Regions from separate parts of the Paenibacillus sp. JNUCC 34 genome, predicted to be linked through region 2. Evidence: riboswitches for the same ligand, from Rfam matches in the RefSeq annotation. Region 2 holds a riboswitch; the other holds the start of a gene.

Region 1 (15,401 bases), 1.5 Mb from region 2:
GGTAAGGCGGCTGCAATCAAGGCATTTAATTTGTTTAAAGCAAAGTGGAAAGTAGTACAATTGGAGAATAACACTCCTGCAATATCGTTTTGGAGAAATGTAATAAGGGATTTTACAAAGGATAATTATATAGAGAGATTTAGAGATGATGTAAGGAAATATATTCAAGAATTTAGTACGAATAATACAGAGGAGCAAATACTATGCTAGCACTTAGATTTACTCAGAAACTTTTAAAAGATATGAATGCAACTCCAGTTGAATTAGGAGAGGTTGATCCGCTGTTTAGTTGGCATGTGAATATATTACAGCTAAGAAGAAAACATATATTATTTGTAAATGATTCAAGTCGATTATGTTTAATCATCGATGGGATAAGGAGTTCACAACTAGGTAAATTACAAGAGAAATTTAAGGCAGAACTCAAAGAATATTTATTGTTAGAGGGAGTAGTAAGAAGCAAAATCGATCAATATTTCTTTGAAGCAGGAGAAATTAGTATTGGTAAAACAAATAATAAGAGTGTTTTGGGAACCCTGAATGAAATGTCCTTGTATTGTACAGATATGGAGTTTAATCACACGTTTGATCTTAGTGCCTGGCTAAACACGATGATCTTTAAACCAATTGATTATGAAGAACCAATTAATGTATTCAAGAAAGCATTAGAAGAAAAATATTGTTAATTGTTTGTATCCCAGGGAGGATCATGATAATTATTATTCGAACCGAAAACAAAGATTTTTACAATCAAGTCAGAGAAGGAAACTAACAAACTAAAAAGAGAGGTGTCTGTATGGAAAGAAGGCATGAAGTTTTGTTTGGGCAGTTGAATACTTACCGGGACGAGCTAATGGCAATGGTTGCAGGGGTATCTGAGGTGGAGGCCGAGATTATACCTAAAGGATTCAATAATAATGTCCGATGGAGTCTGGGTCATATTTGTGTAGATCAATACTTATGGATCCGGGCACTTACAAAAGAAGAAATGCCTATCCCTACAACATTTATTGAATGGTTTGGTTATGGTACCAGCCCTTCCCGGTTTATTGATGAAACACCAACATTTTCCCAGCTCATTCCGATTTTGCAACAGCAGCCGCGCATCATTCAGGAGATGTATCAGGATCGTATGGAAGAGGAGTTTGCTCCGACAGAAATGGGGATGCACACAATTGAGCAGGTACTCATCAGAACCATTTTTCATGAAGGACTGCATATAGGCGCGATTCAGGCTCTAAAGAAACAACTGAGCAGAGAAGCAGGACGTAATTAATTAGGTCCCGCAATACGTTTGGATCACACTGTAAAGATAAGGGCTATCTAAGGCTGCGACCGGACGCTGTCGTTCCCTTAAGGCAGTGAGGGTTCGTGAATGAAACAACGTTATGCGAAACACCTAGAAAGGATTCAGAAAACATGAAAACAAAAATATCTAAACTAGCAGAGCTAATTGCTAAAGAAACATTTTTGAAAAACGAGGTATATTCATCTGAAGAAGTTCGAGAAACGATAAATTACATTCTTGAATATCTAGATATAATCGGTGCAGATAATCTTCATCTAAGAAACCCTTTAAACCTTGATGAAAATGTTTTTTATTGCAGGAAGAGAGATATTCCTATGACGGGAAATGAAATAGTGACCGGTGAATATTTACTATTTGATTACACAGGCCACAATGAAGATATGTTTTTAAGGCAATTAAATTCTTTAATTGAGATTGAAGATGAAATTACAAATGGTGGTGGGATAACCAATCCGTTTACTACTTATCAAATTGCAATAATTAATGGAATGGTTCGAGATTACGAGATTTACTTTACAAATAAATTAGATAACAAAGAATACAAGTTTATTAAGGATATTCATGATGCTCTACCTGGGTCTAAGAGCATCTTTGATAAATCGAGTGTAGAACAAGAACGTGAGTACGAGATAACCAACGCAAGGATAGTTTGGAAAGCATAATCGAGGGAAGTCGGGTGCATTGCATAGCACTGTATTCACGCTTCGGGCTGACGCCTTGGTCCGGACCGAAGTGAAGAAGCAAGGAAGCGGAATCAGCCGGACAAACCTGACAGGCTAGGTCCTGCTGGACCTAGTCACTACGCTACTTTAAGCCTATCCGGTTCATAGATACAATGAAGGGAGGCAAATATATGGCCCTTGATGGATATTTATCGGATGTGAATAATCAAAGACAATATTACTTTCCTATAGAAGACGCCTTCCATGAAGCAATTTTTCAAAATCATAAGATCTGGAATAGCTATATTCAATTAAGAAAGCTAAAGGACTACTATGAAACTGCAAAATACAATGAAATTGAAGTGAAAGCCCTTGCAGACGATTTCGAACAGTACATGTGCAATATCGATTCAATATATCATGCCAGAATAAATGAACTAATAATTAAATTGAGAGACAGAAGAATAGTAAAAGCATTATTTGATGGAGATTAAGTGAGATAACGGAACTATGGAAGGATTTTACGATGATAGAAAGCAATGGCTTTGCCTAACATCGTATTCACGCATCGGGCATTCGGCATCGGTCCGCTGAGACATTTCTGAGAAGGGGAGCAAACGTTTATCGGAATATTTGCTGAAATGAATATTGGACCCGTATCTGAATCATCAGTTTTTGTAGTCTTTGAAATCAATCAAGACGGTTTTGGTTTATCGTATAACAACGTATTCATACTACTCTGCTTCTGGAGCTTGGTCTGCAGAAGTATTGGTCGGCATCATTTTGATAAGTATGTCTGCCTTTGTGGCTGGCGCCGACCATGCTCCAATCGAGGGATTTCAAGAAAGAGGAGCTAGGGACAAATGTGTTCACAACATCGACATGAATATACCCTACATGGGTATGGTATAATGCATATGAATTAATCATCATATTTAAGGGAGAGTTGACATGGAAATCGCAATCATGCTTTACGATGGAATCACATCATTAGATGCAATTGGTCCCTATGAAGTATTTGCTGTTACACAGAAATGTAAAGTGAAGTTTGTTGCCAAGAAAAAAGGGTTAATTAAACTGGACTCAAAAATGGGATATTTGCATGCTGATTACAGTTTTTCTGAAGTTACTTCAGCTGATATTCTTGTCGTTCCTGGTTGCAGTCCTCCAAATTATAAAAATCCAATGAATGACGAAGAAACGTTGAATTGGATTCGCCAAATACATAAGACCACGAAATGGACTACGTCGGTTTGTACTGGCTCTCTGATTTTGAGCGCCGCAGGTTTGTTGAATGGAGCCCCGGCAACTAGTCATTGGGGATCTTTCGACCTGCTCCAGTCTCTTGGAGCCGTTCCAACAGATGAGAGAGTGGTCCGCCATGGCAAAATCGTAACAGCAGCTGGTGTCTCCTCTGGTATCGACATGGCACTTCAATTAGTAGCATGGGAATTAGGGGAAGATATGGGCAAAGGAGTCCAGTTGATTTTGGAATACGATCCTCAGCCTCCGTTTGATACGGGTTCAACAAAGAAAGCGCCGGCGTCATTGGTTGAACCGATAAGAGGGATGCTTCAAGAGTTTTCAAAGCGGGAGCCCAATATGTAAATCACTTTGACTTGATGAGCGCGGATCTAGCAAATTTTTAGGCTTACAAGAGTAGAAATGGTAGCTTTAGGGGTCAACCCGAAGCTACCATTTTTACTTTTTGATCTATGCTTACTTACTTCGACAGATTATGGGCAAGGGAAAAGCCACCTGACCTTCAGGCCTACTTTTGCTAAACCACGAAGCACGAAGCGCCGAAATCCCCGATTGTCGTTCAACGAAACTCCAGGAGGGTTATATGTGCATTAATGATCATTGAAAAACTGAATTGCTTTCTCGAGGTATATTTTTTCGTCTTCTCTCAGTTCATCTTCCCAGGCAATCGCGCCTACGGGGCATGCCACCTCACACGCGCCACAATCGATACAGAAACGGGGATTGATGTAATATTGATCATGACCTTCTTCAATACAATCTACCGGACATACATCCAGGCATTCACCAGCTTTTTCATCGATACAGTCAGCGGTAATTACAAATGACATAGGATACAACCTTCTTCCGTTATGATTAGAATGGTGCCTTGCTTCAAGCAGCTTGCTCCATTATTTTTTTGCCGCTTCGTAAAGCCGTTCTACTTCTCTCCAGTTAACGATGTTCCAGAATGCCTCAATGTAATCAACTCGTTTGTTTTGATATTTGAGGTAATAAGCGTGCTCCCATACGTCTAATCCCAATAATGGCGTAAGTCCGCCCATTAAAGGACTGTCCTGGTTCGGCAAACTAGAGATTTTGAGTTTCCCCCGTTTGTCCAAGCTGAGCCAAGCCCAGCCGGATCCGAAACGTACCGCAGCCGCTTTCGCAAACTCCACCTTGAATGCTTCGAAGCCGCCTAATTGTTGATGGATCGCTTCGGCCAGCACGCCGCCAGGCTGCCCGCCCCCATCAGGTCTGATCGTTTTCCAGAACAATGAATGGTTGGCATGTCCGCCTCCGTTATTACGAACAGCAGTACGAATGTCCTCGGGAACGAGCTCCAGTCTTTGAATAAGATCATCAACGTTCTTGCTTTGAAGCTCAGGGTATTTGTTCAGCGCCGTATTTAAGTTTGTTATGTAGGTGTAGTGGTGGCGGCTGTGATGAATGAGTATCGTTTGCTCATCAATGTACGGTTCAAGCGCGTTTGCAGGGTAAGACAATGTCGGTAATTGGTGTGCCATATTCAAAATTCCTCCTTCACAAAGTTAGATGATGCAGAATTAAGTGTAGTCAATATTCGATATATAATCAACATATAATTATATAAAGTGTAATATATATCCGATCGGGCTCAAATCAAAAAATAAACCTCCAATCTAGGATTGGAGGTTTCGTCGCCGTATTCGATATACACATTTTTTATCGCCTTTGGTTAAGCATTCTGGACGAGTAATATCCGCATCCAGCAAAGATTCGAACAACCGTAATTCACATTGGCAGGCATGGTTGTATTGATGGGCGATTTGGGAGATCGGACAGTTGTGCTCGATAAAAACGTATTCGTCATCGCTTGTTTTCTTTAATTCAACCATGTAGCCATTTTCGTTCTGAATATTGGCAAGTTCGGTTATTTTGTCTTGAAAATCTTTGTCTTCCATCAAACCAGTATACTTTTTGTATAACGTTTCCTTTCGTCGTTCAAACAATCTCTCGACCATATTTTCGCCCGATTCCTTCACCAGCTCATCGAGCAAGTCGAGGGCAACGGCGTGATATTTATTCGGAAACAGTATATTGGCGCGTTCTGTCAAATGGTATGCGGCAGTTGGTCTTCCCATTGGCTGCCGAATTATTCTCGATTCAATGAATCCGTCGCGTTCCAGTACGTCGATATGGCGGCGGACGGCCATGGACGTAATGTTCAGCCGATCCGTAAGTTCTTTGGCGCTAAGCTCGTCATTTGTTTTAAGCAGATGTAATATCGTTTCACGAGTTGATAAATCGGCTTTAGGTTGCAAAGAAGTCACCACCTTGTTTAAAACTTCATTTTTACGTACACGACAAAAAGATATTTTAACTATAAAAAGTATTGTAACACAATATAACGGGTTGACAAGTATGGCTCCATTCACCATAATTTATATACATAATAGTATAAAATATATAAATAAATGAAATGAGGGAGTAACCCATGATTCATATTAGCGACGTAGCAACAGACAAGATCACCGACATGTTAAAGGACATCGGCGGGGATCAATATTTTTTGCGTCTTGGCGTAAGCGAAGACGGTTGCAGCGGTTTATCGTACAGTATCAGTTTTGACGATTCGCTGGAAGAGGGAGATCAGGTCATTGGATGGGGGGGATTTCAAGTTGCTATCGATTATGCTAGCGGACAGTTCCTTGAAGGTGTACAAATCGATTACAAGGAAACGGGAATGACCGGAGGTTTTACGATCGACAACCCTAATGCCAAATTTACATGCGGCTGTGGAGCCAGCTTTCGGACTGCCACTTACCGGGGCAAAGCGAAAAAATGCGATTGATCGTCCAGAAAAAGATGGTCGGAAATGACCTTTGTAATTATGTCTGCGTGTTATAGAGAAAAAGTGGAAGATAGGGATTGAGGAGGAATACATATTGAAAATTATTGTTACGGATGCCGCAGTGGATTGCTTTCAAAAGGACTGGGATTATCGCGTGGGAGACTATATACGTATATATGTCAGGTATAGTGGCGCCGGGGAAGACGCATTCGCATTTGGCATTACGAGAGACGAGCCACGTTATCCCGCAATATCGAATGTTTATGGCGGTATTACATTTTTTATCGAAGAAAATGACTTATGGTATTTGGATGGCCGCGATCTAACAATCGATTGCTTCCATGAGGACATTGTGTTTGTCCGTAGGTGAGCTGTCAGACCTTAATTCAAGAAGCAGACGCAAAGGAAATAAACGACTTAATGAAAGTATAAAAAACAGCATCTGCCGTTTCGTGCAGATGCTGTTGCGCTTTGAAGTTAAAATTGCTGCATCTTATATAAACACTCCACCTCAATTCTGAAGTGGAGTGTTTGACGTGAAGCTGCGCTAAACTTGTGGTTCAATATTATGATTATGCCGGAACAGGTTGGTCGGGTCGTATTTTTGCTTGAGGTCCGTCAATTTTCCGTAATTGTCCCCGTACGTATTTTTGGAGGAACGATGCATCCCGAACGGCAAACGCTGTTGCGTCTGAAGGCACGCGATTCATTCGGCCGTGGCATTCCCAGAATTGACGGGCTGGATTGCTAAAAAATATATAAACTTTAATTATCAATAGTGATATCGTAAGATTAGCGTAACTGTAAAAAAAGGAGAAATCAACCGAGGGATGAATCAGAACAACTTATTGGACGTCAAGTAATCGCAGTAGTGAACTTTCCTGTTAGACGTATTGCAGGTTTTAAATCTGAAGTGCGCAACCGAAGGAGAGATTTCAATGAAGAATATCTTTCTAATAAGACATTGCAAGGCTAAAGGGCAAGAGTCAACAGCCGATTTAACGATTGAAGGCGTAGAGCAGTCCCATCAACTTGCCGAACTTTTGCAAAGTAAAGGTATTGATTTAATTGTGACAAGCCCTTATAAACGAGCTATTGAATCTATATTACCATTATGCAATAAATTGGACCTGAGATATACGGTCGATAACAGACTTGAAGAACGAATTTTAAGTTCGAAGAACCTGGATAACTGGAAGGAACTCTTAAAAGAAACATATGAGAACCTAGAAATAGTTTACGAAGGAGGAGAATCATCCAGAGAAGCAATGAATAGAGGAATGGAAGTAATTAACGAAATTATAAATGGACCATTCCAAAATGTAGTGGTTGTAACTCATGGTGCATTAATGTCTTTGATATTGAAGTATTTTAATAATTCTATAGGATATGAAGAATGGCGTAAATTAACAAATCCTGATATTTATCTAATAAGTAAAGAAAACCAGAAATATGAAGTGGATCGAATTTGGATGTAGACTTAGTGGCAACAGTACATAACAACATATTCACACTGCGTCACTTTCGCTGAAGGAACGTTATCAGAAAAACGGATTTTAAAAGAGAGGTGAGAATTATGAATGTGGGACGAATTGTACATGTATTTAATGATAATTCCAGAAAAGAACTTTTTTCTAATAATGAGTTCCGGACTATTATAGTCAGTATTTTTTATCCTGCTGAAGTTGAAAACGCATACGATAATGAAACAAATTATGTGGAGTTATTTGAGCCATGTACACAGAATGCACTAAGCGTTTTAAAAGACATGGGAGTCGACATTGAATATTTTAGAAGTATTAAAACACAAATACATAACAATTCTAAACCGAATCTAGCTATGAATAATTACCCAGTTATTCTATATGCTCCGGCTTTTGGTGTTGTTAGGGATATGTATACATACCACATACAACAATTGGTGGATTGCGGATTTATCGTAGTATCCATCGGTTCAACATATGAATCAATTTTTTCTATTCTTCCTGAGGATCGTTTTGTTAAACAAGCGGAAGTTATATCGAAGATTAACAGTACAGATGTTCAATTTTGGAGAGAGCTATTGGAGACAAGAGTTGAAGATATTTTGTACGTGATGAATCATTTTGAGGAAATACAGTCTCAATTATCATCCAAACCATTTGACTTTGGTAACATTGGGATCGTGGGGCATTCATTGGGTGGTGCTGCTGCTTTTGAAGCAGCCAAAAGAGACACTAGAATTCAAGCAGGTGTCATGTTGGATGCTAGTTTCCATCTTTTGGACTTTAATGATAATGTACAGATAAATACACCTTTCTTAATTATGAGACAAGAAAAGTGTACGCATGATGAATTACGTAATGAATTTTCTGAAGGTATTATTACCCCCTTTGTTGATGGATTTGAAAGGCTTTATACTTTATTGTCAGGCTATAAATCTTTCGTTAAAGTTCAAGGCGCACACCATATGACATTTAGTGATGTACCAATCCATTATAAAGAAGAGCAAATATCTGAGAAGCATAAGACCATTAGCAATTATGCAACTAGTTTCTTAAGTGAGTTTATCCAAAACAAGACACTGGCCTATCAAAAATTACTAGATAGCATGCAGTTAAATAAAGTCGTTGAGATTAATAAAAAAGGAGAACCTATTTGATAGTGAGCAGGAAGACGACATTACCTGTTTACACCGTATTCGCACTGCAATACTAACACTTCTGGGTTTGCAAGAGACATTTTGATGAAGCGGTATTTGTTAAGTTGGAGGTGTTTAAGAGCATGTCGAAGGCATCTCAAGATAGCACTTAATCATATAAAAACGATTTTTCGCTGCGATCTGAATTCCTTGATCTACCTGAGGATCTTCGAGAAAAGGATTACCATTAACTATCAATTGTGATATCGTGAAATTAGTATAACTGTAAAATGGAGGCAGCAACCATGGTGACAATTGAGGATTTATGAAACTAGATATTCGTGTCGGTACTGTTATTAAAGCAGAGCCGTTCCCAGAAGCTCGAAAACCTGCAATAAAATTAGAAATCGATTTTGGTGAGATGGGGATTAAACGCTCTTCTGCTCAAATTACACAAAGATATGAACCAGAACAACTTATTGGACGTCAAGTAATCGCTGTAATGAATTTTCCTGTTAGACGTATCGCCGGTTTTAAATCGGAGGTGTTGGTCATCGGCGGTGTTCCTGCAGAGGGTGATGTGGTGCTCCTAAAACCAGATGAACCTGTTAAGAACGGTACACCTATTGCATAAGACATTAGTGAATATTTAGTTTGGGCCAAGTGTTCGTAACACTTGGTCTTTATTACATAATTAAGAAGGAGGCTGAGCAGGTCATTTCGGTTTGTCCAGGCGCACTTCTTAGGTAAAGCAAACTTGTTAGAACAAGTGAGTGATTCAAAAAGATACAAAGGAGAGATTAAAATAATATTTTCAAAAGACTATATCTTTCAAAGATATGATACAGATAGAGAAAAGATTTCTGAAATGTTGATTGCCATGAGCAGAAATAATCGAACTTTTGAATCACTGAATGAAAGCGAGAGGACACTCTCATTAGCTTGCAGGCTTGATGGAGAAGTTTGTAATGGTGGATTGTCACAGTATTTTTTGAATAGTGAAGGTGTATACATTGAAGAGACAATTAAATGTTTACAATCTCTTAATGCACATGAACATAGAGCAATATTTGATCAAGCTAGTACGGTATATTTATCAAATGAGGATGAAGAAACGAAATATAAATATTGGTCAGATTTAACCGAGAAGTACGATCAGATTGATTATAATTTAATATACAAGTTATTGATTGAATTTGTAAGAAACAATTGGAATGATTTTGAATAGTGATTTTTATGAAGAGGGAACATTACAGCTCGGAATACAAGTGCTCAATCATGTGAAGTTAATAAATATACAAAATTAGGAGGAGATTTCAGTGCCTAGTCATGATGAAATCTATAAGGACCTATCTTTTTCATATGAGGATATGGTTAGCCGGCAACCTGATTTAACGGAGTATATTAAAGAAATTAGGTCGTATAAAGGACTGGATGTTTTAGATCTAGGGGCTGGATCAGGAAGGCTTTCAAGCTTTATAGCCCTTGAAGCTAACTCACTAGTTTGTACGGATATATCTGAATCCATGTTAGAGCTTTTAGACAATAAATTAAATAATAATAGTTTGTCTCGTAATTGGACTACCGTTGTAGCAGATCATCGAAAGCTTCCAATCGACAATGCATCAATCGATTTAATTGTATCTGGTTGGAGCATTAGTTACTTAACTAACACGGGCAATATTGATTGGAAAGAGAATCTTGAGTTAATCGTTTCTGAACTTATGCGTGTCTTGAAACCTGCAGGGACAATCATAATATTGGAGACTTTGGGAACTGGAACTGAAAGCCCCAATCCACCTAAGTTTTTAACTGAATATTATTCACTTCTTGAGAGTAAATACGGTTTTTCACATCGTTGGATAAGGACAGATTATCAATTTGAAAATACAACAGAAGCTAAAGAAAATATGGAATTTTTCTTTGGCTCGGATATTTCAAGAAAGATAGATGAAAACCAGTGGTCTACCGTACCTGAATGTGCAGGAATATGGTGGAAGCATGTGTGAACGTTGAACAACCAAGGAGGATTATATGAAAATCTCAATTAGTTTGACTGACCAATCTACAAAATTTATTGTAAACAACCTATACCCGCTATATTTGCATGATTTGTCTGAAATTTGGGAATGGAAACCGAATATATATGGTGTATATGAGGATGACGATACATTGACGTTGAATGAGCAAAACAAAGTTTTCGATGTCTGGTGGGAGAAGCCATCTGTACTATTTCCGTATTTAGTTAGAGTAGATGATATCCCGGCAGGCTTTGCATTTGTAGCAACTCCACCTTACACGCCTCATGGCAGTGAATTTTTCATGAATGAGTTTTTTATGTTGAGGCCATTCCGTGGGAAAGGTATTGCTGAAGCTGCAGCGGTACAAGTGTTTAATAAACATAAAGGGTTTTGGGAACTGCAAACAAACCCGACAGAAGCAAATAAGAGGGCTCAATCATTTTGGAGAAAAACAATTCAAAATTATACTTCTGAATCACACCAAGAGGAGTTTGCCAACACAGAGAATGACGGATACAAGATCATTTTTAGATTTGATAATAGTCATTTATAGACTTGTAGATATTAATATAAAGGTGTATTGCCATAGAGAACATCCTTGCGAAATCGCAGCCGGTTCTCTATAATAGATAAACAACTTCATAACTGGATGAAGTTTACGGGAGACAGGCAATGGCTTGGCCGAAGGGGCAAAACTCTCAGGCGTTTGCATCATTCTCACAGGATTGAACGCAAGCAGGACCGTAGACGGACAGAACTCTGGAGAGACTCCGCTGATGTGGGGCACCGAAGGGGCAAGACGTGTCAATACACGTTAAAACTCTCAGGTAAAAGGACAGGGATTGCAGATTTTATGCATTATTATTCGGATTTGTGATTATTATCACCTATCGTTTTATTTGCTTTTCTGCAAAAATGTCCCCAGAGTCAAATCTATCGATTTGACTCTTTTTTCGTGTCGTGAGACACATCGATATCGATGCTGAAGAGGGGAAGAGGAATGTACATGTTAGAACAATGGTTAGACAGTGTGAATCAAATTGTATGGGGGCTGCCGCTTCTTGTATTGTTGGTGGGGACGGGGATCTTTTTCACATTCCGCCTCGGTTTGCTGCAAGTTTTTCGTCTGCCGCTGGCACTCAAGCTTATATTCACCGCAAAAAATGAAGGGCAAGGAGACGTAACTAGCTTTGGCGCGCTTGCTACCGCCCTGGCTGCCACCATTGGAACGGGAAACATTGTCGGTGTAGCGACGGCTATTCAAATGGGCGGCCCGGGAGCGCTGTTCTGGATGTGGATGGCTGCTTTTTTTGGCATGGCAACCAAATACGCCGAAGGTGTGCTGGCCGTAAAGTACCGGAAAATAGACGAGAATGGGCAAGTATCGGGTGGGCCGATGTATTATATTGAACAAGGATTGGGTGTAAGATATAAACCGCTGGCTGTTTTTTTCGCTGTGAGTGGGGTATTGGTCGCATTTTTCGGGATTGGCACCTTCCCGCAAGTCAATGCCATTGTAACGTCTACGCAGTCAAGTTTGGGTATTCCAGTCGCTGCAACTGCAGCTGTAGTGACCGCTTTGACGGCATTGGTGACCGTTGGAGGGCTCAAGAATATTACAAGGGTGACCACGAAAGTTGTGCCCATCATGGCCATTGTCTATGTGGTAACAAGCTGCATCGTGCTTATTGCTTTCGCTGACAAGATTCCATACGCTCTGTCGCTCGTATTTCAGAGCGCGTTTAATCCGACTGCGGCAGGTGGCGGATTTCTCGGCGCTACTATTATGCTGGCTATTCGCAACGGCATTGCAAGAGGTGTATTTTCAAATGAATCCGGACTTGGCAGCGCGCCGATTGCGGCCGCTGCGGCCAAGGTGAAATGGCCTGCGGAGCAGGGGCTTGTGTCGATGACGGGCACTTTTATAGACACGATTATTATTTGCACACTGACCGGATTGACTCTGATTGTAACCGGCGCATGGAATGGGGCTGCGGAAGGAGCAGAAATGACACAAGCGGCGTTTGATGCGGCATTACCGTTTGGCTCCTTAATTCTTATGTTTTGCCTCATTTTATTTGCGTTTACGACGATTCTAGGCTGGAATTATTACGGCGAGCGCTGCATCGTATACTTATTTGGCGTTAAATCAATCCTGCCTTACCGCATCGTGTTTATCGTTCTGGTCGGGGCGGGCGCGTTTATCAAGCTACAAGCGATCTGGCTGCTCGCGGATATTGTGAATGGACTGATGGCACTGCCGAACCTAGTTGCCCTGCTTGGTTTGTCTGGGGTGGTTGTAACTGAAACGCGTCTTTATCTAAGGCATATGAAACAGAGATAGGAAGGGATTTTGAAGGATTTTAATGTGAAGAGTTAACAAGATATTGCATTTCCGCTATTGGGCTTACGCCCCTTACTTAAGAGATGTATAATCAAGGAAGATGATCCAGACAACACGCGACCTGACCTAAGATAGGAGATATCTAAGGGCGGGTCGTCTTTTTTTAGGTGGTGTGTCAACATGAAAACGAGAGCGATAAATGATAGAACGAAGGATAAAGTAGAAGTAAAAGCATTAATCGATACTACGGTGATATTTAGGTCGCGTGAATACACAGACAGGCTTAATCCGGTGGGATAATGCATAATGTTAGCTAAGTACTAAATAAGAGAATTTGGTGGTGTTTCCATGAAGATATGGGTAAAACATCAAGATCCAAACAACAAGTACGGAGCTAAGTTTACTTTAGGAGATAGAGATATACTTTTGCCTGAGACTGCGATTATTTCAGTAACACGGGGAGAAAGATTCAATATTTTCAGAATTATCATAAATGGAATTGTTAATGAATTTGTAAAAAAACAACTAACAAAGAATGAAAAATTATTATATGCAGAACTCTCAGGACAACTTCAGGGTGGAATTGGTCAAACCGTTACCGTGTGGAAAGATGGGAGCTCGATGAATAATTTTAGAACCAAAGGAGCCCATAAATTTGCAACAAAATTTTTTGCATGGGTTTTTTATGGAGGTAAGGTGCAAGCCTATTTCTTAACCTGGAAAATTTCAAACCAGATTCCTATGGATCAAGAAATCGAAGAAACGATTAAGAAATATGGTAGACATTTTGATGGAGGAAAACTGATCAGACAAGCTCAAAAACCTCCAAAATAACAAATTAATCGAAGGGAATACATATATATAATGAAGGATTGGCCTGAAGGATGGTATGCGTTTCGAAGCGACAGCAAGTCAGAATGGAACAGTAGAAAAAAATAGATTAGAGAGCATTCGATTAATATGGCTTTAGTCTTCTAGAGAAGAATCGTATGAGCCTGAGATGGGAGAAACCTAACTATGAAAATCAAAGCGATAAATCATTTATGTTTTTCCGTATCCAATTTAGACACGTCCATTGATTTTTATACCCATGTGTTTGAAGCAAAGCTATTAGTAAAGGGAAGAAGGCTAGCTTATTTTGATTTAAACGGCCTATGGGTTGCCCTGAACCAAGAGGATATCGAAAGGAGTCAGAATCAAAGGACGTATACGCATATTGCTTTCACGATTGAAGAGAAAGACTTTGATCTATTATTAAATAGATTGAAAGATTTGCGTGTGAACGTATTGCCAGGAAGAGAGCGGGATGAGAAGGATAAAAAATCGATTTATTTTTTGGACCCAGATGGTCATATGTTTGAATTTCATACAGGACATCTACAGGATCGATTAGATTACTATAAGAACGATAAAGAGCATATGGAGTTTTTTGAATGATCAAGGCAATGTAGATTCAGTATTCATACCTCAAAAAATAATATCATGCTGTAAAGGAGTCGGGAAGAATGTACTATAGGCAACTATTTACAAAACTCAAAATAGAAGTACCTAGTGATTTCATAGAGATGTTGGAGCTACATAAAGAAAAACAAAATGCTAATGAGTTTACATTAAGAATAATGGATTCAGATGAGATCGTAGAACTTATTGAATTTTTATCTGATATAGAAGTGTATCAAAATATAATTCCTCTATGGACCGATGACAACTCTAATTATGTCGGCGTTTTTTATGAAGGGCCATTAAAGTACAGGGTTTGTTATCTCGATCATGAAGAAACCGATATTTCACCCGGCTTTAGAAGTGTGAGCTCATTTATTCGCACCATTGAACAAGATCCAGATCTGGATTGGAGAGAGCTAAAAAAAGAATACCCCGTAGAAATAGAAAGCAGCGTTCAGGATCTTGAAGTTGATCAGAAGTGTATTGATGAGTTGAACCGGCTCATAAGCGTAAATGAGATTGACGAGGATCTTAGATGCCAGCTTCTTTTTTCAGTCATGGCTTTGACTCCTAAAAAATACCTCGATACGCTGATCAAATATTTAGATGATGAGGATATGTACGTACAGGAAAGAGCTTGTGAAATTCTAGGACATCACAGATATGCTCCAGCCAAAGATAAGTTAATCGAGGTATCGGAATCTGGAATGCATAATGGAAAGATGGCGGCGAAAAGAGCTCTGTCAAGACTTCGAGGGTGAGGGTTCGTAAGGTTCGTGAGGCTAATGAATTATCGCTAAAAAACTGAATAAAAGGAGCTTGCTAAATGTCTGATTATTATTGGGATAAGCAAATCGAATATCTCAGAAAAACCCGTTGGTTATACTACAATGATGATTATTTAGAGTTCTTGGTCAAGGGAGTTTG
Region 2 (15,401 bases):
CCTTAAAAGAGGGGCTGATAGCGATGGGCATGTACATTATCGTCATTACATTAGCATTAATCGGGGGAGTTTCAACATTACTTGTCGGTCACTCTCAAGAGAATAAGAAAGCAAACCCCAATTATGAACGTAAAACTAGAGCGAATGTCACAAAATTAACCTTAATTTATGTGTTTTCTTTGATAGCGTTTATTGTGATTTGGATGATATTTAAATAAGGTTATCGTGCGTTACTTCCCCGGCAAAGAAGTGGAGTGACATTGGATAATACCATCTCAGCCCCGTTTAAGTATCTGTTCCTTCGAACAGATATTTAAACGGGGCTTTTTGTTCTTTCTAAGGCTAAAGGCATTCCCCACCAGTAGAAATGTGTCCAATGGATGGTGAGTCAAAATAAAAAATGGATGGTCACGAATGAAATGATAGTCATTATATTCGTTGAGGGTAGCTTATAAAAACAGACATAAGAGGTGATTCAATTGTTTTCGTTCCGTTATCGACTACTGACGTGGTCCTCGTTTATCGGTATGTTCTTCGTATTGCTTGCTGGAGCGATCGTAACCAAAACGGGATCAGGTCGAGGCTGTGGTGACGATTGGCCATTATGTAATGGCAAATTTGTCCCGGCCTATACGCTGGAATCCATGATCGAATATTCTCACCGCATGATAACAGGTGTGGTGGGACTGTTGGTTCTTGCAACCTTCATAGCGACATGGCGTTATTACAAGTTACATAAGGAAGCGTTGTACTACGCTGGAGGAACACTGTTTTTTACCATTGTTCAAGCTTTAATGGGAGCTGCCGCTGTTATGTGGCCGCAGCAGCCAGCTGTAATGGCACTCCATTTCGGCATCGCTCTGCTTGCAGTAGCCAGCAGCATGCTTCTAGTCGTATGGATGTACCAGATGCAAAAAGAAAGAGTGAGCTTTCATGCAGCTCCCATCCCAACCCCCATTAGAGTCATCGTCTGGGGAACATGGGTGCATAGCTGTATAGTCATATATCTTGGCGCGTATATTCGTCATACCAAGTCGGATGCTGGGTGTATGGGGTGGCCATTATGCAATGGACAAGTCATTCCTTATATGCACGGCGCGTCAGGGATCGTATTCATTCATCGGGTAGCAGCTGCGCTTCTATTGGTTTTGGCCATTATTCTGTTTATTCTTGTTCGCAGGCACGAAGTGAAAAATGATCACTCAGAGCTTACATTCCCGACAGCTGGCCTGCTTGTTTTTGTGACAGCACAGATTTTCAGTGGAGCATGGCTCACATTTGTCATGAATGATCCAGACGCATATCTGTTTGCCAGTCTTGTTCATAATGTTTTGGCCACCTTCTTATTCAGTATACTGACTACTTTGTCGATTCGGTCGTGGAAGAGGAGACACTGGTAAGTCGGACCGTTCAAAGAAATGAAACAAGATTAATTATGATGTGACATTTGTTACAGAAAATTGAACATGGCCTGCTAATTTTTCTGCAAGAGCGGCTGGTGACACTCCAGCTGTTCTCTTATACAGTAATGTCGATCATGACGGTGCTAGCAAGATACGTTAATGAAACCATTATGAATTTTACGGTTAGGGAGGAAAAGCAGTGACAAGAATACGCGGTTTAATCATTGCCATATTAGCAGTACTTCTCCTAAGCGCCTGCAACCAGAAAGCGGTGGATGATTCAACATTACGGGCAACGATTACGTCTCCCGAGGATGAAGAGGCTGTCGCATTGTATAAAAATCAATGCATCTCCTGTCATGCAATGGATTTAAGCGGAAAAGTGGGGCCGGACCTGCGAAATATCGGCTCAACAATGACGGAGGAAAAAATAAACGAAATTATTCGGGATGGATCGAAGGGAATGCCTTCTTTTAAAAAGCTGTTAGAGGATAACGAGATTGAGATTTTAGCTGGGTGGTTGGCAAAAATGAAATAAGGGGGAGTTTGTTTTGAAAAAGCTTGCTATAGTTACTTTACTCAGCATGATCCTTGGATTGGTAACGGCATGCGGCAATTCCAAGCCAAACCAGTTTAGCATCCCGGTTGAACCATTTGAATATATGAACCAAGATGAGGAGACCGTATCGTTATCGGATCTAAGTGGTAAAGTATGGATTGCGGATTTTGTCTTTACACATTGTATTACGGTGTGCCCAACAATGACAGCCAATATGGCAGAACTTCAGAAACGATTGAAAAAAGAAGGGGTAGAAGCTGAACTGGTTTCATTCTCTGTTGATCCCGAGCGTGATGACCCTGCGGCATTAAAAAGCTATTTAGAGAAGTTTGATGCTGATTTTACGAACTGGCATGCTTTAACCGGTTACGAATACGAAGACATCAAATCGTTTGTTCTGAAATCTTTCAAGACGCCACTTATCTTGGATACTGCTTCAGATCAAGTAATACACGGCACTTCCTTTTACTTGGTTGATCAATCTGGAACGGTCGTTGCAAAGTATGATGGAACTATGGATACTCCATACGACAAAATTATAAAAGATGTGAAAGCTTTACAGAAGTAAATGACGAGAAGAAGATATACAAAAAGGTGCATGGTAAAGATTCTTTACGAACATTGAATCCTATCATGCACCTTTTCTAATTTTCTTTATCTAATGCTTAAGCGAAGCGCTTCCGCAAATCTGGATATACCAGTATGAATATCTTCAGTTCTTGCACGGGCATATGTAAACCTAACGTAACTGGAATCCGATCCATATACACTTCCAGGTACGAAGATTACCCCTTTTTGAATAGCGGCATCCAGTAATTTGTTGTCATTCACCTTAGGTACAATTTTGCACCACAGATGCAGTCCTCCATCAGGAATATGATACTCAACAAGATCTGGCATCTCTTTTTGAATGGCCTCAATGATTAAATCCCGCTTGTAAAGAAGGGTTGACCTCAACCGATCCATATGGGGATCAAAATACGGTGATTCCAGGAATGTAGCAGCAACCCTTTGCGGTACAACACTAAGCCCAAAATCCATTTGCTGTCTAGCATCAGCCAGTCGTTCGACAACAGAATGAGGAGCTACCATCCAACCAACACGCAAGCCGGATGCGGCAATTTTGGAAAAAGACCCGATATAAAGCACAGACCCGATCGCATCAGCTGATTTTAACGGTGAAGGGGGCGTACCTTTGTATGCCGTTAAGCTAAAAGGGTCATCTTCAACGATTGGTAGTCCGAGTTCGCTTGCAACATCAAGCAATTTTTTTCTTCTCTCTTCTGCAAGTAAAGTACCCGTCGGGTTCTGAAAGTTGGGATTAATAAACACCATTTTGATTTTATGTTTCTTGAATAGAGAACGAATGTCTTCAGGCTGCACACCCCGCTCGTCGACGGGTAGCCTGAACAATCGAAGACCAGCAGACTGGAACATGGGCAATGAATAACAGTACGATGGATCTTCTATGGCGACTGCGTCCCCTGGAGATAACAAACATTGGGTTATCAAGTATAAAGATTGCTGTGAACCGGATGTAATCAGTATTGACGATTCAGTCGTATGGATACCTCGATACTCTTTTAGAAACGATACCAGGGCCTGTCTCAAAGGCATATATCCCTGGGGGTTGTCATATCCCAAATACGACGTATTTTGTTTTTCGTTCATTATTGCATTAATCTCGTCAATGGGTGCCAAGTCTCCAGCGAGTTCACCACTGGCAAAATCAATGATGGATGGATCCTGCTCCAGAGCGACACGAATTCGGCGCAAAAAAGGCAGGTTAGGCAAGAAATTACCACCTTCTGCATAACGATGCCAATTTGGAGTATGTTTGGGTGTTGCTCCCCATTTCGTTCTGCTGACCCGGGTACCGCTTCCAGATCTGCTTTCTATGATTCCAAGCGACCGCAGCTCTGCATATGCAAGTACAACGGTGCTGCGATTTACCCCCAGTTGGTCTGCTAATTTTCGTTCGGAAGGAAGCAAACTTCCAGGTGGAAACTCCCCGTAGGATATTCTTTGTTCGAGATCATCTGCGATTTGTTGATAAAGAGGCTGATTGCTTTTGCGATCAGGTTTCCACACATTATTCACCCTTTCGGTCTGTATAAATTTTTATCATATGTACGACAAAACTCTATCAATATGTTGAACATGGATGGGGAAATTGTCGAATAAATTGGATGGTTTAATTCATTCATGAATGGACGGTTTGAAATGAGGGTTTGTCATATATTATATATCATAGTAAAAATATTGAAATAGTTAATGGTGTGAGCGATATTTTTAGGCGTAGACAGATGCTATCGTTCGAGAGGGGAAGGATGACATGAACAGTCAACATATTCGTGTAGCCGTTGTACAGGACGCTCCTATTTTGTTTAATAAACAATCAGCTATGGACAAGATTGATGCTCATACGAGAGATGCTGCAGAGCAAGGAGCCGACCTGGTTGTGTTTCCAGAAGTTTTTTTAGGGGGCTATCCTCGAGGGTTGGGTTTTGGAACCCGTGTCGGGAGCAGAAATGCTGATGGCAGAAAAGACTGGGAACGATATTGGGAAAGCGCGATCGATATTCCTGGAACGGAGACAGACGCATTAGGGGAACTTGCTAAGGAAACAGGTGTTTATCTTGTTATCGGAGTAGTTGAAAGAGATCAGGAGTTCAGCAGAGGGACCTTATACAATTCCATGGTATATATCGGACCAGACGGGGAGGTTCTCGGTAAACACCGGAAGCTCGTACCTACGGGTTCGGAGCGCCTGTTGTGGGGACAAGGTGATGGAAGTACTCTTACGGTTATCGATACGCCGTTTGGAAGAATTGGCGGACTTATCTGTTGGGAGAATTATATGCCGCTTGCTCGCACGTCTATGTACGCACAAGGAATTGATATTTACATCGCTCCAACAGCAGATGCACGCGATACATGGCAGGCTACACTGCGCCATATTGCTTGTGAAGGCCGCTGTTTCGTCATCTCCTGCAATCAGTATTCGACCAAAGACTCATATCCCGCTGATTTAGCTTGTTATGAAGATGTTGAACAAGATCCCGATATTTTGAACAGAGGGGGAAGTGCTATTGTAAGTCCTCTTGGAGAATATGTCGTTGAACCATTGTATAATGAAAAAGGCATTCTGTTCGCAACGCTGGATCTTTCTCAAATCGTTCAAAGTCGTTATGATTTTGATGTGGTAGGTCACTATAGCCGTCCAGATGTATTTCAGTTAGTAGTTAACCGGAAAAAGCAGGACATAACACAATTTTTATAAAATTAAATACTCATACCTTTTTGTTACCTTGCTGGAGTGTTAGGTTTTAAGTTACAATATTCTAATGAACTACGATAAATGGGGAGGTACAACAAAGTGGATAAAGTATCGTCTTCTAAGAAATCGGCCATGGCCTGCCCATCCACCTATAAAACTTTTAGCTTAGCACTCCAAGCACTTGTTGTTCTTGAGAAACACTCAGGCGGTAAATGTTCCAGCGGTGATATCGCAACTCATCTGCATATCGATGCGACGCTGATCAGAAGAATTTTAAAGGCATTGGCCTTAGAACATATCATCGAATCCCGTGAAGGAAGAGACGGAGGATACCGTTTAGTTAGAGGTGCAGATCGCATATCGCTTGGTGATATTTATTCGGCGCTCCAGATCCATAATACCATCGCTGACAGCATGTTGGACGCTGCAAGAGACAACTGCTTAGGTGGGCAGATGAAAAACGCTTTTTCTGATATTTTATCTGAGGTTGAGGAAAGCACACTTAATGTACTGAAATCCTATACGATCGCTGACATCGTCGAAAGAATGATGTAACGATGTTGTGTATTGACAAACGAAATATATTTGCATTATACTGTGCAATTATCGGCACAGTATAAGTGCGATCTAAACTGTGCATTATTTTGCACAATAATTTTAAGGAGTGTTCAACCATGTCAACTTTGACACAAAAAGATTTTCTTAGCGTTGTAAGAGAACGCCATTCTGTACGGCAATACGATCCATCGGTAAAAATATCGCGGGAAGAGATGCAGGAAATGCTGACGGATGCCACATCTGCACCATCCTCAAGCAATCTTCAGCCTTGGCGATTTCTCGTCATCGATGATCAGGCCTTGAAAGAAAAGCTTTATCCAATTGCTAATAATCAGGCACAAGTATTAGATGCATCCGCCGTCATCGCTGTATTAGGTGATATGGAGTGGTATGACAAAGCGGAACATATTTATACACAGTCGCAGGAAGCGGGATATATGACGGAGGAAATTAAACAGAAAATGATCGCAACTGCGAATCAAATATATCGCCATCTGGATGATTCCAAAAAGAGAAGCATTGTGGATATCGATGCAGGTCTAATCTCCATGCAGCTTATGCTAATCGCGCGGGCAAAAGGCTATGATACCGTGCCTATGGGAGGTTTTAACCATGATAAATTTAAAGAAGCGTTTAACCTTCCTTCGAACTATGAGAGCATCATGCTGATTGCGATTGGTAAAGCCGCTCAACCGGCGCGCCAAACTGTAAGACTTCCTTTGAATCAAGTGGCTTTTTGGAATGAAATAAAATAAGGAGACGCTACGTGTAATAATCGTTCCTACAATCGTTCTTGCCTCCGAATCAAGCAGAACATGTTGCACCCTAAAACTAAGCAGGTCGCCCAAAGGATGAATCCTCGAGCGACCTGCTTTTACTTTTTTCTGTAGAATATCTGTTTTTTAAGTCTCCACTAAAGTTAGTGTCTGAAGATTATTTATATGGAAGGTAATAGGTTGCAATGATGAAGTTACGGATATGTCTAACGTCTTAAAGGGCTGCTAGAATGATCAAACATGATGTGATGAGTAATGTTGTATGTTATACAACATTGGACGAACAGAATGCTTGAACCTACTTATATTGCTGTAAATTCTACAACAATTCCTCTTGGAACGAGGTAAATCTGTCCTTTTTGTTGCATTACATGCAACAATTCGTCGTTCGCCGTGATGTCATGATATATGACTGCACTTTATACCACACTCACTGAATCTTGTTAGATTATTTGAGTAAAGCAGCGCGCGATTTGGCGTTGCATGACGGCGGTCCCATAGCCCCTTGCTCAACCTCATTAACCGCAAGTACAATTCAAGACCGGCTTGCGTGCAGCTGTAGTCTCATCAAGGCGTTTCACAACCGTTGTGTAAGGTGCATTGATGACTAGCTCTGGATTCGTTTCAGCTTCCTGTGCGATTTGAATCATTACATCGATAAAACCGTCCAGCGTTTCTTTGCTTTCGGTTTCGGTTGGCTCGATCATGATACACTCCTCGACATTCAGCGGGAAGTAAATAGTTGGCGGATGATAGCCGAAATCGAGTAATCGTTTCGCAACGTCGAGGGTCCGAACGCCGTATTCCTTTAACTTTTTGCCGGATAATACGAATTCGTGCTTGCAAAGACCGGGATAAGCGACTTCGTAATAAGGCGCCAACCTATGCATCATATAGTTGGCATTCAAGACCGCAAGCTCCGATACCCGGCGAAGACCGTCCGGCCCGTAACTACGGATGTACGTAAAGGCACGCACCAGAATGCCGAAGTTACCGTAAAAAGCTTTCACACGGCCAATCGACTGCGGCCGATCGTAATCCCAGTAAAATGTTCCGTCCTGACGTTTGGAAACAATCGGTTTAGGAAGGAAAGGGATCAACTTATCTTTTACCCCGACCGGACCCGACCCCGGGCCGCCTCCGCCATGTGGCGTGCTCATCGTTTTGTGCAGATTAAGGTGGACCACGTCAAAGCCCATGTCTCCTGGGCGGGTAATTCCCATGATCGCATTGGAATTCGCTCCGTCATAATAGAGAAGGCCGCCTGCTTCATGTACGATCTCAGCAATTTCCACGATCTGTTCTTCAAACAGACCAAGCGTACTCGGGTTCGTCAGCATCAATGCTGCTGTGTCGCTTCCAACAACAGCTCTGAGAGCATCAAGATCGACCATACCGCGCTCGTTGGATTGAATTGTAATCGTATCATATCCTGCCACTGTAGCACTGGCCGGGTTCGTTCCGTGTGAGGAGTCCGGCACGATCACTTTAGTCCGCTGCTCACCACGGCTCTCGTGATATGCACGAATCAGCATCAGTCCGGTCCATTCCCCGTGAGCGCCAGCCGCTGGCTGCAATGTCACTTGATCCATCCCGGTCAAAGCGGCGAGATCGTCTTGAAGCGTATAGAGCATTTCGAGAGCTCCCTGAATGCTTTCCTCGGGTTGATAAGGATGAATCTTGGCAAATCCGGGAAAGCGGGCCACATCCTCGTTGATTTTTGGGTTGTATTTCATCGTGCAGGAACCAAGCGGATAAAAGCCGTTATCGATGCCGAAGTTACGACGTGACAACTCCGTGTAATGGCGAATGACATCCACCTCGAACACCTCTGGAAGTTCGGCCGGTTTGGAACGCAGCATGTTTTCTGGAATCCATTCTGAAACGTCCGTTTCCGGTACGTCACAATCAGGTAAGGAATAGGCCACTCGGCCCGGTTTACTTAGTTCGAAGATCAGCGCTTTTTCCGGTTTCATACGATTGCCTCCAATTCTCCGATGAATCGCTCAATTTCTTCTTTAGTTCGCCGTTCCGTAACGGCGAGGAGCATGCGACCCTGCAGCTCAGGATAGGCTAGCCCAAGATCGTAGCCGCCGATGTAACCAGCCTTGAGAAGTTTCGCATTAACTTCTTTTAAATCAACGCCATCCGGCAATTTCACGACAAATTCATTAAAGAATGACGAAGCGAATTCTATATCTAGGGATCCTTTCGTGATGCATTCGGAGGCGTAATGTGATTTACGGACATTAAGCAATGCGACCTCCTGCATCCCCATCTTGCCAAGGGTAGACATATACACAGAGGCGCAAAGTGCCAATAATGCCTGGTTGGAACAAATATTCGATGTCGCTTTTTCGCGCCTGATATGCTGCTCACGGGCTTGCAGCGTAAGAACGAAGCCGCGCTTGCCGTCCTGATCGACCGTCTGGCCGACAATCCGGCCTGGAATACGGCGCATCAACGGCTCGGATACCGCGAAGAAACCGCAGGTTGGACCGCCAAGCGAAGCCGGTATGCCCAGGGGCTGGGCATCGCCGACAACGATGTCTGCACCTAGTTCTCCAGGTGATTCGAGCAAGCCAAGGGAAAGCGGGTTCACACTAAGCACGAGCAGTGATTTTTGGGCATGAACTAGCGGCTCAATGGCTTTTACGTCCTCAATGCATCCGAAGAAGTTCGGAGATTGGATAAGAACAGCAGCCGTATCATCTGTAATAGCAGCCGTCAAAGCATCGGTGTCGGTAACGCCGTCTTTGAAGCCTACCTCCACAACTTCAAGGCCAAGGCCGTGAGCGGAGGTGAGGAGTATTTCCCGAGCTTCCGGATGAACGGTACGGGAAATGACTATCTTCTTGCGTTTCGTAGCGCCTGACGCAAGTGCCGCCGCTTCTGCAAGAGCAGTGGAGCCGTCGTACATACTGGCATTGGCTACCTTCATCCCAGTCAGTTCGCAAATATAAGATTGAAACTCAAAAATCGCTTGCAGCTCACCTTGGCTGACCTCCGCCTGGTAAGGCGTATACGCTGTGTAAAATTCGGATCTTGAGATAACATGATTAATTACTACGGGAATATGATGATCGTACAGCCCTGCTCCCAGAAAGCTGGCATATCGTTCAAAATCTGCATTGCGAGCGGCAAGTCCGTTCATATACTTTAGAAGTTCAGGCTCACTTAGTCTTTCGGACATCGGCAGAACGCCGTCGTAACGCACCTCAGCAGGGATATCCTCAAATAGATCCTTAATCGATTTTGCCCCAACGGTAGCAAGCATTTCCGATTGATCCTGCTCAGTCATCGGCAAATAACGATGCTTCATCATAAGGTTTCTCCTTTTTTGTAAAATGGCGTCTTTACAACCACCGCTTTAAGTCGTTTGCCGCGAATTTCAATCGAGACTTCAGTCCCTACTGCAGTATATCTGCTGTCGATCAGTGCAAGACCGAGATTTCGCTTCGACGTTGGTGACTGCGTACCGCTAGTGATTTCACCGATTAGAGAATCGTCCACATACACCGGGTAATGAGAGCGGGGGATCCCGCGATCAATCAGTTCAACGCCAACGAGCTTGCGCTGTACACCTTCGTTTTTTTGAAGAGCTAATGCATCCCGTCCAATAAAGTTGCCTTTGTCCAGCTTTACGAAGTATCCAAGACCTGCTTCAAGCGGAGAAATGGTGTCTGACAGTTCTTGGCCGTACAGTGCGAGCTTAGCTTCGAATCGAAGAGTATCACGCGCACCAAGCCCTGCCGGAATCAGGCCGTTCGGCTCGCCGGCAGCGAGCAGCCCTGTCCATATGGCCGAAGCAGATTCAGCTGGGCAATATATTTCGAAGCCGTCTTCGCCGGTGTAACCGGTACGGGAGAGGAGAACGGAGGTAGCGCATACATCCGCATTTTGAATAAAATGAAAAGATGACAGTGTATGAACAGGCTCAGCGGACACCTTTGACAAAATAGCTTCGGCTTCAGGGCCCTGAAGGGCAATGAGCGCTGTTTCTGCAGAGATGTTCTGAAGGTCTACACCTTCGATGATATGGTCCTTTAACCACTGTAAATCCTTGTCAATGTTAGATGCATTCACAACTAGCATAAATTGATTATCTGAGAGCTTGTAGACTAGCAGATCGTCCACGGTGCCGCCGTTATCATTGCACATGGGAGCATATTGGGCCTGACCAACAGACAATCGCGAAACATCATTAGTAACCATTTGCTGCAAAAAAACCTCGGCGTTTGGCCCGGTTACCAGAAATTCACCCATATGGGAAACGTCGAACAGACCGGCTTGTCGGCGTACAGCTTCGTGTTCTCGAACAATTCCGTGAAACTGTACAGGCAGCTCCCAGCCTCCAAAATCGATGCAGCGGACAGATGGGAAATCCGAGTAAAGCGGGTAAAGCGGCGTTCGTTGCAATGAACTCATTTTGAGCACCTCTTTAGCATGAATTGGGACTACACAAAAAAAGACAGGCAAAAGGAATAACATACGCGCAAAGCAAGCTTTGCCGTATCATTGTCCTTCTGCTCTGTCCTTTGTACCTGAGAGTTACCTCTACACAAATTATGTAAGCAAGATATGAAGCGCGTGTGAGTTTCCCCTTTGGTGATCCTAAATGTATCAGGATTCTCTCCAGAGGTGCGTCCAGTAAAAGTCCTTTTGCCTGAGAGATTCACCGTTGTTTCGGTTTACTCCTTCGGCGTTACCCGTTAGTCGGTAATCTCTCCCAATACCTTCATCCGCTTATTCAGCTCTATTATGCTTTTTGTTCTTCACATCATTATAACCGTCGATCTCAGTAACGTGTCAACCTTTAGTTCGTCAAAAAACATTATTTTTGTCAGCTATATTGACATGATCTGCTAAGTGCTTTATCCTGTGGAAGAAATCAACCAAATTACATATGTGGATGACGATGGACGGGAGAGACCGCAGCGCCAATAAAGGCGGCGGCACCGAAGGAGCAATTCGTTACACCTGCCAGTTAACGAGTAATCTCTCAGGTAAAAGTACCGCTATCTGACGCAACTCTGGAGAGAGCGAAAGCCGCCAAAGGGGAAACGAAGGGCCGTGAAGAGACGGGCATTCATAAACTCTCAGGTACCGAGGACAGAGAAGAGGCGTGAGTCTTTTCCTGTCCTTTTTTATTCTGTTTGAATCCATTTCATATTAAGAAAAGAGGAAATTCAAATGAGTGAAATCAGAGAGCAATTGGTGTACAGCGAAGATCATGAATGGGCGTTGAAGGTGGAAGGCAACATCGTACGTATTGGTATTACCGATCATGCACAATGTCAACTGGGAGACATTGTTTTTGTAGAGTTGCCGGAGGTTGGATCAGACGTGGCTGAAGGGGATAGTATTGGATCGATAGAATCTGTAAAGACGGTATCGGAGCTTTATTGTCCGGTATCCGGTAAAATAACCAAGTTGAATGGAGATCTTGAGGCGCAGCCGGAGCTGGTGAACAGTGAACCGTACGAGGGTGGCTGGATCGCTGAAATCGAAGTTGAAGGCGATCTAGAGGAAGCGCTTGCAAAACTGCTTACTGCGGAAGCATATCGGGCTAAAGTGGATTGATTTAATTTTTTGAAATTATAAAAATTAAGATATATTATGAAAATAGCTCGTGAATGAGCGTTGTCCACGATGAAGATCGTGGACTTTTTCTCGAAGAAACGCTTTTCGTCCTTAAGCTGGATGGTTCAAAAGCGTTTCTTTTTTTGATGTAACAGATAAACGCATGCTAGAATTAACAAATGATGGATGATAGAGTCGAAGATATTTTTATAAAAGAGGTGGAAGTATGATCGAAGAATTATCTGATTATCTACAGGAATGTGACATTGAAGTTGTAGAGGTGGAGAACGTGTCGCTGCCTGCGACAAAAGAAGGAAAGCATAGCATTTTGGTTCTGCCTGGATACAATTTGGTAGAGATGATGGAAGAAACAATGGAGGAAGAAGAATCACTCTCTGCGTATGTTCGCGGTCAGCTTGAAGAAGTACATAGCCTAAGTGTCGAGGATGTATGGCGGAAGATTGTAGGGTCTCAACTTGAGTATTCAGATTTATCTTCGGAGCAGAAAAATCTGGAGGGCAAAAATTTTAATGAGATTTATCGGTCGTATTCTTTGTTATGGGATGGGCATGAGCTTTTGAGTGAAGAGCAATGTGAAACGGAGACGGAACCATTTCTTGTAACTACAGAGTGGCTGGAGGAAGGCATAGAAGAAGATGATGAGCTAATTGTTTTGACATTGCCGCAGGAATCCGGATATGAAGCACCGTTGTGGATTCCAATGGGAGGCTTTAATGAATGTCCTTTCCCAGTACATCAGTCGGTTGTTATAAAGCACTGGCAGAAGGAACATGGCATTAAACTTCTCGCTGTATCGGACGATACATGGGTTATGCAAACAGGAAAACGCCCGAAGACATATGAGGATGCATTAAAGCTGGCGAAAGAGCACTTTATTTTTTGTTCATACGTGTTGGAAGGTCATGATAGCTTAGGGGATTACGCGGATTATTTGATGAAGCATGATGTGTGGTATTTTTGGTGGGATTGATGGAGTTTGGATAGGAACCATTTAGTATAGTGTCCAACATCGACCGTTTTCATTTTCACTTCAACTGGGTAACTCACTTTGGTGCCATAGTGAAAACACCTCCAAGATTGTCTCTATATCTTACGACATAGTAGATTTCACTTGAAGGTGTTTTGATTTGTCTCACGCTATGGGGTCAGTCCCCCTATCACCAGATTGTAGGCTAGGGTCTTTTTTCAGTGTCTATAAAATAGGGTCTTGATCAGTTATTCGGAGGGGGTTGTAACAAGATTTCGTTCATGAATGGTTTGGGTAAGTTGCTTCAAACTTATGCCGTACTGCCGAGCGATATCTCTTGCAAAGCTTTGTCCTTGCGGCTTCCCGGGAGTTACTTTATATGAGCGATTGGACTCAGTTAATTTATGTTCTATTTCTTCTTTAATTCCTGCTACCATACTAATGAGCTTGCTTTCACCGGCTTGTTGGGAATTAATTTCATTAATGCTTTCTGCCAGCTCATGAAGATGTGTGGCGATAACAGCGCGAAGTCCCAACAATTTAAGCGCACAAACAATATCTTTCATTAAATAGAAACTTTCCCCTGGACTGGTTGAAGAAAATGATTCATTAAGCAAGATTAAACTGTTGGGTGTTGCGTTCTGGAAAATTTCACTTATTTTTTTGGATTCAACGCCTAGCCGTCCCGTTTCCATATTGGAGTTTTCCTCAACGTTGAAATAAGGATAAAGTCCATCTACAGGGCTAATTTCCGCTTCAACACAAGGGACATATAGCCCTGCTTGCATCAAAACTTGCGTCAAACCGATCGCTTGGGCATATGTCGTTTTTCCTCCAGAGTTAGGACCCGTTAGAATAAATATGCGACCATGATCATTAAAGATAACGTCATTGGTTACGATATGGTCTCCCAATTTTCCATCCTCATATCGTGTAGACATTCTAAGTGCAAGATTAAGATTATAATTCCCTTTCAAGTGGGCCTTTCGCTCGTCTGATGGAAGCAGAGTAGGTCTGCACATCGGCATGCCCCAATCTCGCAATTTGTGGATGAATTTAACAGCACCAACATAAAAGGCTATATCCGTCTCTAGCGAGAGAATCCAGTTGAAATGAAGATATGAATATCTTTCAATCATCGGTTGAATAGGCTTCAAAACATTTTTAAGCACCTTTTTCAAATCACGGAACAATAGTCTTCGCAGTTCGGTCTCTTCAGGCGACATGTCGTAAGTGGAAGTATCATTTTTAGAAATATGTACGGTTTCAACATGTTCTGGGTTTTTGTATAACTCGGATACGCCTTGGTACTCATTACCGCTTGCAAAAAGTTTGCCGATAAGAGAGTTCCCGGAAAATCTCTTATCATTAATAGAGACAAGTGTTGCTTCAACAGGGTTTAATTGAGCATCAAAATTAATGCCGATGGTCACGCTCGAAATTGAATCTAGCCCTTTTTGCAATTTAGGAAGCTGCTCGGATAGGTTTTTGAAGTCGAAATCTTCCGAAATTTGAATAATACGATCTCTCAGACGAATAAGTCCTTCGGATTTTAAGTGGGCTTTTTCGGTAAAGGATTTGCGTAATTGTTTTACAAAATGTACATAAATACCCAATTCCTTGAGTCTCGATACTGTTTGCAACATATCGACGCTTACGCTGGAATACTTTCCAGATACAAACCGCATATCAGCAATGATAGACAAACTCTCCTCTAGGCATAGCAACAATTCAGAGTTATTCAACAAGTCCTCTATAATATCTAACCTAAATTTTATTGTTTCAGGATCATAGCTTAGTTGTCTAAATATATTCCGAATATCGTTAAAGTGTTTGCGGTTATTGTCTATCATATGAATGATAGCGTTAAGTTCAAGCTCATTGAAGTCTTGCTCAGTTAATCTCACTCCTTTCATTTCTATTCCATGAGGAAAAATAAGATTAATACTCTCGTTTGTGAGGAGGGGCATTTGTATCCATCTCCTTTTTTTGTGGATTATAGCATATTTTACAAATCAATCACAATGAGAGGCGATTGTCCAGCCTTTAAATAGGAAATAAATATGTATTTAGAGACAGGTGTTACAATCATCTTTTTGGAAAATAAAAAAAGACCGCCAATGGCGGCCGGAAAGGCGCTTTTGACGGGTGTTGCCCTTATGCGAAAAACGAAATAGGAATCATAAAAAACTATAAGAACTGCTTGTACCGTGTATAAAACGCTATCTCGTAACCCCGCTCGCTCGACAGATGG

What was found. Region 2 has a riboswitch for glycine ahead of gcvT (glycine cleavage system aminomethyltransferase GcvT). Riboswitches for the same ligand answer to the same signal wherever they lie in the genome.
Region 1: another riboswitch for glycine. It lies ahead of AC2TF5_RS18540 (alanine/glycine:cation symporter family protein); the one in region 2 lies ahead of gcvT (glycine cleavage system aminomethyltransferase GcvT).

The regions. Positions count from the first base shown of each region.
Region 1 is NZ_CM177770.1:3,943,806-3,959,206, reverse strand. Features, by position in the region: gene AC2TF5_RS18640 (GNAT family N-acetyltransferase) at 1-210, shown strand, start outside; gene AC2TF5_RS18635 (DUF6933 domain-containing protein) at 204-686, shown strand; gene AC2TF5_RS18630 (DinB family protein) at 797-1,276, shown strand; gene AC2TF5_RS18625 (hypothetical protein) at 1,372-1,971, shown strand; gene AC2TF5_RS18620 (hypothetical protein) at 2,163-2,465, shown strand; gene AC2TF5_RS18615 (DJ-1/PfpI family protein) at 2,923-3,579, shown strand; partial or broken gene AC2TF5_RS18610 (transposase) at 3,695-3,797, opposite strand; gene AC2TF5_RS18605 (ferredoxin family protein) at 3,825-4,064, opposite strand; gene AC2TF5_RS18600 (superoxide dismutase) at 4,125-4,739, opposite strand; gene AC2TF5_RS18595 (helix-turn-helix transcriptional regulator) at 4,875-5,525, opposite strand; gene AC2TF5_RS18590 (HesB/IscA family protein) at 5,690-6,046, shown strand; gene AC2TF5_RS18585 (HesB/YadR/YfhF family protein) at 6,141-6,416, shown strand; gene AC2TF5_RS18580 (BBE domain-containing protein) at 6,594-6,713, opposite strand; partial or broken gene AC2TF5_RS18575 (tRNA-binding protein) at 6,873-6,962, shown strand; gene AC2TF5_RS18570 (histidine phosphatase family protein) at 6,985-7,524, shown strand; gene AC2TF5_RS18565 (alpha/beta hydrolase family protein) at 7,623-8,687, shown strand; partial or broken gene csaA (chaperone CsaA) at 8,972-9,300, shown strand; gene AC2TF5_RS18555 (DMP19 family protein) at 9,424-9,894, shown strand; gene AC2TF5_RS18550 (class I SAM-dependent methyltransferase) at 9,986-10,675, shown strand; gene AC2TF5_RS18545 (GNAT family N-acetyltransferase) at 10,701-11,240, shown strand; glycine riboswitch at 11,437-11,536, shown strand; gene AC2TF5_RS18540 (alanine/glycine:cation symporter family protein) at 11,688-13,031, shown strand; gene AC2TF5_RS18535 (hypothetical protein) at 13,380-13,865, shown strand; gene fosB (metallothiol transferase FosB) at 14,049-14,468, shown strand; gene AC2TF5_RS18525 (HEAT repeat domain-containing protein) at 14,537-15,235, shown strand; gene AC2TF5_RS18520 (class I SAM-dependent methyltransferase) at 15,301-15,401, shown strand, end outside.
Region 2 is NZ_CM177770.1:2,422,241-2,437,641, forward strand. Features, by position in the region: gene AC2TF5_RS11490 (hypothetical protein) at 24-218, shown strand; gene AC2TF5_RS11495 (COX15/CtaA family protein) at 471-1,400, shown strand; gene AC2TF5_RS11500 (c-type cytochrome) at 1,603-1,941, shown strand; gene AC2TF5_RS11505 (SCO family protein) at 1,955-2,530, shown strand; gene pdxR (MocR-like pyridoxine biosynthesis transcription factor PdxR) at 2,617-4,053, opposite strand; gene AC2TF5_RS11515 (carbon-nitrogen hydrolase family protein) at 4,298-5,245, shown strand; gene AC2TF5_RS11520 (RrF2 family transcriptional regulator) at 5,342-5,797, shown strand; gene AC2TF5_RS11525 (nitroreductase family protein) at 5,917-6,555, shown strand; gene gcvPB (aminomethyl-transferring glycine dehydrogenase subunit GcvPB) at 7,095-8,552, opposite strand; gene gcvPA (aminomethyl-transferring glycine dehydrogenase subunit GcvPA) at 8,549-9,898, opposite strand; gene gcvT (glycine cleavage system aminomethyltransferase GcvT) at 9,898-11,004, opposite strand; glycine riboswitch at 11,106-11,217, opposite strand; glycine riboswitch at 11,221-11,318, opposite strand; glycine riboswitch at 11,489-11,604, shown strand; gene gcvH (glycine cleavage system protein GcvH) at 11,770-12,159, shown strand; gene AC2TF5_RS11550 (DUF4253 domain-containing protein) at 12,386-13,150, shown strand; gene AC2TF5_RS11555 (MutS-related protein) at 13,396-15,117, opposite strand.